2 regions of the Bradyrhizobium sp. AZCC 1719 genome follow, and region 2 is predicted to be linked to the other one. Evidence: predicted binding sites of a transcription regulator. Region 2 holds the regulator's gene; the other holds the start of a gene.
The links. The regulator LexA, encoded in region 2, represses DNA repair genes until DNA is damaged. The targets are predictions, from matches to a motif close to TGTTCNNNNTGTGTTCNG.
Positions count from the first base shown of each region.

Region 1: a site for LexA is predicted at 1,781-1,798, ahead of V1292_RS31810 (ImuA family protein). Genes of this name have one in related genera too.

Region 1 covers NZ_JAZHRU010000001.1:6,735,220-6,739,012, forward strand. Annotated here, with positions in the region: gene V1292_RS31805 (Y-family DNA polymerase) at 1-633, opposite strand, end outside; gene V1292_RS31810 (ImuA family protein) at 920-1,714, opposite strand; gene V1292_RS31815 (UdgX family uracil-DNA binding protein) at 1,923-3,284, shown strand; gene V1292_RS31820 (VOC family protein) at 3,542-3,793, opposite strand, start outside.
Region 2 covers NZ_JAZHRU010000001.1:5,163,743-5,167,535, forward strand. Annotated here, with positions in the region: gene V1292_RS24245 (hypothetical protein) at 1-217, opposite strand, end outside; gene V1292_RS24250 (hypothetical protein) at 263-685, opposite strand; gene lexA (transcriptional repressor LexA) at 914-1,615, opposite strand; gene V1292_RS24260 (molybdopterin molybdotransferase MoeA) at 1,824-3,035, opposite strand; gene V1292_RS24265 (HAD family hydrolase) at 3,049-3,675, opposite strand.

The sequences.
Region 1 (3,793 bases), 1.6 Mb from region 2:
TTTGCGCGGGCTGATCGGCGCATCGCCCTGCCCGAGTGCCTGCTGCAATAGCGTCGTGAAGGGCGCACCGAACCGCGCCGTGATTTCGTGCGGCGCGCGCGAGGCGACGTCGCCGATGGTCTTCAACCCAGCGCGGCGCAGGCCGGCAGTGATGGCATCGCCGGCGCCGAGCGCAGATACCGGCAGCGGAGCGACGGCTTCGGCCTCCTCGCCCTCGGCAACGATTTTTCCGGAAGTCTGGCGCGTCAGCGTGCGGGCGCAGATCGAGGTGCTCGCGATCGCGGCGCTGACGGCAAAGCCGCGGCGGCTCAGCGCGCCGCTGACGATCTGCAGCAACGTACGCTCGCCGCCGAACAGATGGGCGCAGCCGGTGATGTCGAGGAACAAGCCGTACGGCGGATCGAGCGCCACCAATGGAGTGAAGCGGTCGCACCAGTCGGCGATGTCTTCGAGCGTTTTGCGATCGGCGACCTCGTCCGCGTCGAATACCGTCAACTCGGGGCAGATCGCGCGGGCATTTGCGAGCGGCAGGCCGATCGAGAGGCCGGCCTGGATAGCGGCCTCGTCGAGAGAGTGGATCAGGATGGCATTGTGCTGCTTGGCGACGACGACGGAGGGGTAGACGTGCTTCATCCCGAGAGTGTCACTCGCGGCGAGACCCCCACCCCAACCCTCCCCCGCAAGCGGGAGAGGGAGTGCATCGGTCGTGTGGTGAGAGGTGTCAGCCTGCGCACCGCTGTCGTTCCCTCCCCCCTTGCGGGGTCCGAGGCGAGCGGAGCTCGCTCTCGAGGCTAGGGAGAGGGGTAAGCCACGAGCACTGCCGTTGCCGCCACCCCTCTCCCCCGCCCTCCCCCACAAGGGGGGAGGGCGCGCACCGCCCGTGTCGCAGACAGCGTTGCACGATACCGCTTGGCAATTTTCAGCTTGCGCGGCGCTGGCCGGCGAAAGCTTGCGCTTGATGCGGTCGATGGGCAGGCGTGGCAGCCAGAGGCTGAGGATACGCCGACGGTTCACTGAATAGGCACTCATCACAATTCCATTCCATGATCCAGCGGCCGACCGGGCCATGACGGTTACGAACGAGCTGCGCGTCGAACACCGGCGCGCCCCACGCGCTCCACGGAGCTGACGGCGGCGAATGCGCCGCGCGCACGATCCATCTTGTCTCCGCGGTCGAGGGGCGCGGCTCCGCCGCCACCCGCAGCAGCAATGCGGTGACGCCGGAGGCTGCTGCGGCCAGCGTAAGCTTGCGGCTGGCGACGAGATCGAGCTGACGCGCCTGCCCCCAGACTTCCAGCACGACGGCGCCGAGCGCGTCGCAGGCCAGCGCATCGGCGGCGGTCCGTAGCGCGGCGTCGGTGTCAGTCGCGCGCACGGTGACGAGCAATCGCGGATCGAGCCCGAGTTCGGCGAGCCCGCTCATCGACAGCGCGCCCGATTCAATTTCCGAAAAATCCTGCCGTACCCAGACCAGCGGCTGGCGCGGCGACACCCTTCCCGCCAACCCTGCGATGAAGCCGGTTGCGGTCGCGCTCTGGTGTCCCTCGGCGAACACTTCATGCACCGCCGCGAGCGCAAGCCCGCCGTGCAGCACAGCATCCGCCGCCTTATGGCCAAGCGTAATCTTGTTGAGGTCATGCGCATCGCCATGCGCCTCCAGGCGCTCGATGCTTCCGCGCAAACTCGCAAGCGTGCTTGTGCGTGCGGTGCTCATCCGCCGTTCCTTCAGAAAATTGGCCTTTACCGCTTCTTCCCTAAGTGAACGCGCGGCTGGCTCATTTGTTCATGATATGTTCTAATATAAAGCTAACAGCGCTGGCAGAGTCAATCGAGATCGACGCTCTGGCGATTCATGAGCGGAATCAAAGGGATTCGTGGCCTCTACGACAACGGGGATGCCGGCGGAGAGGTGGAGTAAGCACATGCACCACATCACCCTCGATAGCGAAACTGATTTCGACGGCTGGCGCCAAGCGGCCCGCGCGCTGGCGCTGAATGACGTGAAACCATCCGACGTGAGCTGGCGTGTGGCTGCGCCCGAACTGTTCGCGCCGACCGCGCCGCCGCTCGAGCCGCCACAGGGCACCTTCAACGTGCCGGCCAGATTCGTCGAACTGGCGGAGGTTGCCATCCTGCACCGCAGCCCCGAGCGCTTCGCCCTGCTCTATCGCCTGCTGTGGCGGTTGCGGACGCATCACGATCTGCTTGAACTCGCGACCGATGCTGACGTGGCTGAGATCACCGCGATGGCCAAGGCCGTGCGCGGCGACGAGCACAGGATGCATGTCCTTGTCCGCTTCCGCGAAATAGGCCGCGAGCAGAAATCGCACTTCGTCGCCTGGTTCGAGCCGGAGCATTACATCGTCGAACTGGCCGCCCCGTTCTTCGCGCGCCGTTTCGCCGACATGCCCTGGTCGATCCTGACGCCTGATCTCTGCGCGCATTGGGACGGCCACGTCATCTCGTTCACGCCGGGCGTCGGCAGAAGCGAAGCCCCTGGCGCGGACCGGCTGGAGGAAACCTGGCGGCGCTATTACGCCAGCATTTTCAGTCCCGCCCGGCTGAAAGTGCAGACCATGCAAAAGGAGATGTCCCGGAATTACTGGCGGAACCTGCCGGAGGCTTCATCGATTAAACCCCTGGCAAGCGACAAGGCAAGCGAGATGCCCCGCAAACACGCCGATGATCTCGAGACGCTGCGCGAAGAAGCCGCCGATTGCCGCGCCTGTCATCTCTACAAGAATGCCACCCAAACCGTGTTCGGCGAAGGCCGGCAAACCGCGCGGATCATGCTGGTCGGCGAGCAGCCCGGCGACAAGGAAGACCTCGCCGGAAAGCCGTTCGTCGGGCCCGCGGGGCAAATGCTCGACCGCGCGCTGGAAGAAGCCGGCATCGACCGCCGCACGGTCTACGTCACCAATGCGGTGAAGCATTTCAAGTTCGTGCCGCGCGGAAAGATCCGCCTGCACCAGAAGCCGAACACCCCGGAGATCAAGGCCTGCCGGCAGTGGTACGAGCGCGAGCTGGCCGCGATCAAGCCCGACCTGGTGGTGGCAATGGGCGCAACCGCAGCGCAAAGCGTGTTCGGGAAAATTACGCCGATCAACAAGAACCGCGGCCGCGCGATTGATCTCGACGACGGCACCAGGGCGTTGGTGACGGTGCACCCGTCCTATCTGCTGCGATTGCCGGACGCCGATGCCAAGGCACGCGAATATCGGCGCTTCGTCCACGACCTCAAAATCGCCGCCGACGTGCTGCGAAAATCGGCACATGCGGCCTGAATTCCGCCAATCCAATAGCCGCAATTTCTGGTGAAATATAACGGGAAAAATTGACAATCCCGCCTGCAACTATTAATTGATAGGTGACACAATCGCATTCTCAAGGGAATGTGGCAAAGGAATGTGGGACGTCTGCTCACGCTATGATGCTCCCACATGGTCGACGCGCTGCGCGGTTCCCTACCTCCAGCCCCGGCGCCGTGCAGCGCGCGACCCACTTTTCTCTCCGCGCTTGGGTTAGCCCAGCGGCGCGAGTCCTAACCTCTCGCCACGGCCTCCAGTTCTGCAATATCGAACTTGACCATCTTCAGCATGGCCTCGGCAACGCGCTTGGCTTTTGCGGGATCGGGATCGTTCATCAACTCGCCGAGCCGTTTGGGCGCGATCTGCCAGGAGAGGCCCCAGCGGTCCTGCAGCCAGCCGCATTGCTCGATCTTGCCGCCTTCCCTCAGGGCGTCCCACAAGCGGTCGATCTCGGCCTGCGTGTCGCATTCGACCATGATCGAAAA
Region 2 (3,793 bases):
ATTCCTCGGGCGCGTCGGGCGCCGACGGCAGAGCGACCAGCGTGAACGATGCGTCAGGGAATTGCCGCCAGATTGCGAGATCTTCGGCCGTGATGGTGAGCCAGCCGTACCTGAACATGTACCGCCCGGGCTCAGTGACGCGCCCGGCTTTTTGCCACGTAACCTTGTTGACCACCGACTGCCCCCCTGCGGTGCCGAGTTCTGAAAAATGAACCACCACGATCCGCCGGCCTGGACCGGCGGATCGTATTCGCGTGGGCGTTTATCCGGTCACGATCGATTCGGCCGGAGGCGCTTCCGTCACCTTCGGCGCGCGTTCGCCACCGGTCTGGACCACCGGCAATTGCAGCACGGTCGCGCGCTGGCCTTCGCAAAGCTGCGTCACCAGCACATGGCTTCCGTCGGGAAATTCGATCGCGTCATGGTGACGGTCGGATATATGGGGGTCGATTTGATTGAACTTGCCGACCCGCCAGTCGGTGGTTCGAGTCCAGATCCACCGGTTGTCGTATTTGACGTCCTCAGCGAACGCCAGTTCGGTGCCGGGAAGCATGCAGACCGCCACTGCAGGCTCGCGTTCCGACGCAAAGCCGCGGGTCGATGTACCGCGGAATGTCGTCGTGATCAGCGTCTCGCCGACCTCGGCAGGCCGCGTAGCCACAGCATGCAGGCTATAGTCACACATCGGATGGCTCCCTCGTTTGAGATAGCTGACCCGTGTCTAGAAGGAGGCACAGGCCTCTATCAGAGTGGACATGGCGCAGAGCCTTTTCTCTGTTCTGGGCAATTCTGCGACTGGCGCACTGCGCCACATTCACAAACGCGCTAACGTGCCTTAGTTCCACACGTGCAACAAAAAACCCCGGCCACGGGCCGGGGCTCTTTTCCGTCACGGCCCGGACGGCATAATGGGTCAGTATTTGCGGTACAGCCCGATCAGCTTGCCCTGAATCCGGACCCGGTTCGGCGGCAGGATGCGGACTTCATAAGCGGTGTTGGCGGGCTCGAGCGCAATCGAGGCGCCGCGGCGGCGGAAGCGCTTCAGCGTCGCTTCCTCCTCGTCGATCAGCGCCACGACGATGTCGCCGGTGTCGGCGGTTTCGTTGCGTTGGATCAGCGCCATGTCGCCGTCGAGAATGCCGGCGTCCACCATGGAATCGCCGCGCACTTCGAGCGCGTAATGTTCGCCGGAGCCGAGCATGTCAGGCGGTACGCTGATGGTGTGGCTGCGGGTCTGCAGCGCCTCGATCGGCGTACCGGCGGCAATCCGGCCCATGACAGGCACGGCGACCGGGCGATTGCCGTCGTCCTCGGCGGCCGGCGCGCTCACCGTGCGCTTGCCGAGCGTGCCCTCGATGACGCTCGGCGTGAAGCCGCGGCGGCTGTTGGCGGCGGCTGCGAGCTCAGGCAGCTTGATGACTTCGATGGCGCGGGCGCGGTTGGGCAGGCGACGGATGAAGCCGCGCTCCTCCAGTGCCGTGATGAGGCGGTGGATTCCGGATTTCGAGCGCAGATCGAGCGCGTCCTTCATCTCGTCGAAGGAGGGCGGCACGCCGGCCTCTTTCAGCCGTTCATTGATGAAACGCAGAAGTTCGTACTGTTTGCGCGTAAGCATCGCGAGCAATCCCCCGGTTGGCGTCGTCTCGTTCCGAATCTTCAGAGCCCAAGATCGCGGAGTCCCCCAACTCCCAATCAAAGACACTAGCAGTCGAAACAAATCATGAACGGACACTATATGTTCGATATGTGTTCCGCAACCACTTAATTTCAGGTGAACGCATTGCGGTTCCGGCCCAAAGTGCTGTCGGAGCGCGGTTCAGGCGTCATTCCGGCAGCCGGAGCAGCTCGCAAGGCGAGCCCTTTGCGGCAGCCGGCGCGAACGGCGGACGTATCACAAGTGCCCGTGCCGCAGCGAGATTCCCTGATAGCGACGAGTCCTGATGGTTCACCGGCACGGCGACCAGCGTGCCGTCGTCGCGCGTTTCGAGGTAGGCGCGAAGATAGTCTTCGCGCTGGTCGTTGGCGGCGAGATCGCGGCCGAGCAGGGCGCTTTCGCGCGGGTGATGGATGGTATCGCGGCCCGATAGAGCGCGAATCAGCGGCACCAGGAACAGGAAGCCGCAGACATAGGAGGAAACGGGATTGCCGGGCAGGCCGATCACCCGCATCGCCTCCAGCCTGCCATGCATCATCGGCTTGCCCGGCCGCATCGCGATCCGCCAGAACGCCATGGCGATGCCCTCGGCCTCCAGCGACCGCTTGACGAGGTCGTGGTCGCCGACCGAAGCGCCGCCAATGGTGATCAGGATGTCGGCGTCGGCCTTGCGAGCACGGCTGATGCCTTCCGCGGTCGCGGCGACGGTGTCGGCGGCGATTCCGAGGTCAATGATTTCTGCTCCCTCGGCCCGCGCCAGCGCCCGCAAGCTGTAGCCGTTGGAATAGACGATCTGGCCGGGGCTGGGGCTTGCGCCCGGCATCACCAGTTCGTCGCCAGTCGCCAGCATCGCAACTTTCGGGCGACGGTGCACTGCAAGCTCCGGGTAGTTCATGCCGGCGGCGAGTGAGAGGTCGCGGTCGGTGAGGCGGCGCCCGCGTTTGAGGAGGAAGTCGCCTTCGCGGAAATCAACGCCCGCGGCGCGGATATGCCGCCCCGGAACGGCAGCTTCCGTGATGGTGATATGATCACCCTCTACGCCAGTGTCTTCCTGGATGATGACGGCGTCGGCGCCGTCGGGAATCACGCCGCCGGTAAAGATCCGCACCGCTTCGCCCGGGCCGACCTTCCGCTCGAACGGGCGGCCGGCGGCGACCTCGCCGATCACCTTCAGCCGTGCGCTGACATCGGCGGCGTCAGCCGCGCGCACCGCATAGCCGTCCATCGCCGACATCGCCTGCGGCGGCTGCGTCCGCCGCGCGGCGACGTCGCGTGCGAGAATGCGGTGATACGCCTCATCGAGCGCCACCATTTCTTCAGGGACGGGATCGGCGCCCGCAAGGATGGCAGACAATGCATCGGCAACCGGCATCAACGCCACGGGCAGACCTCCCTCAAATTCCAAGTGCGGTCAGTGCCCTCGCCACGTCATCCGTCGATGTCACGTGGATGGCAGAAAGGCCGCGCGCCCGCGCACCTTCGATATTGGCAGCCGAGTCGTCGAAGAACAGGATCCGCGACGCCGGCACGCCGATCGCTTTTACCACATGATCATAGGCTTCGGCGTCGGGTTTGCGCAAACCGATGCTGGAGGACAGGAATATCTCGCGGAAATGGCCGAGCACATCCGCATAGGCCCGCGAAAAATGTGTGACATGGGCCGGATTGGTGTTGGAAAAAGCATAGAGCGGCAGGCGTTTTGCTGCACGCGCCAGGAGCGGCGAAATTCCGGGCATCTCGCCGGTGAAGATCGCGTTCCAGCCTTCCAGGAACTGCGCGTCCGTGATGCCGATGCCGAGCGACTGGCGCAGACCTGCAAAGAACGCCGCGTCGTCGATCCGGCCGGTCTCGTGGTGCTTGAAACTGTCGTCCACCACAAAGCGTCCGGCGAGGTCGGCAGGCGCGCAGCCCGCATGCCCTGCCCAGCACGTCATTACCTCTTCGAAACTGATGTCGAGCACGACACGGCCGAGGTCGAACAGCAAGGGATCGACGGAATGGGGCACTGGCGGCGAATTCATGGCAGTCGTTTACAAAACCGGACCGGCCTCGGCAACGGCCACGGCGATTTGCGTCGCGGCCCAATCCGGCGCTTAAGCCCGTACGCCGGCTGTGCTAAGGCTTGGGACCAATTTCTTG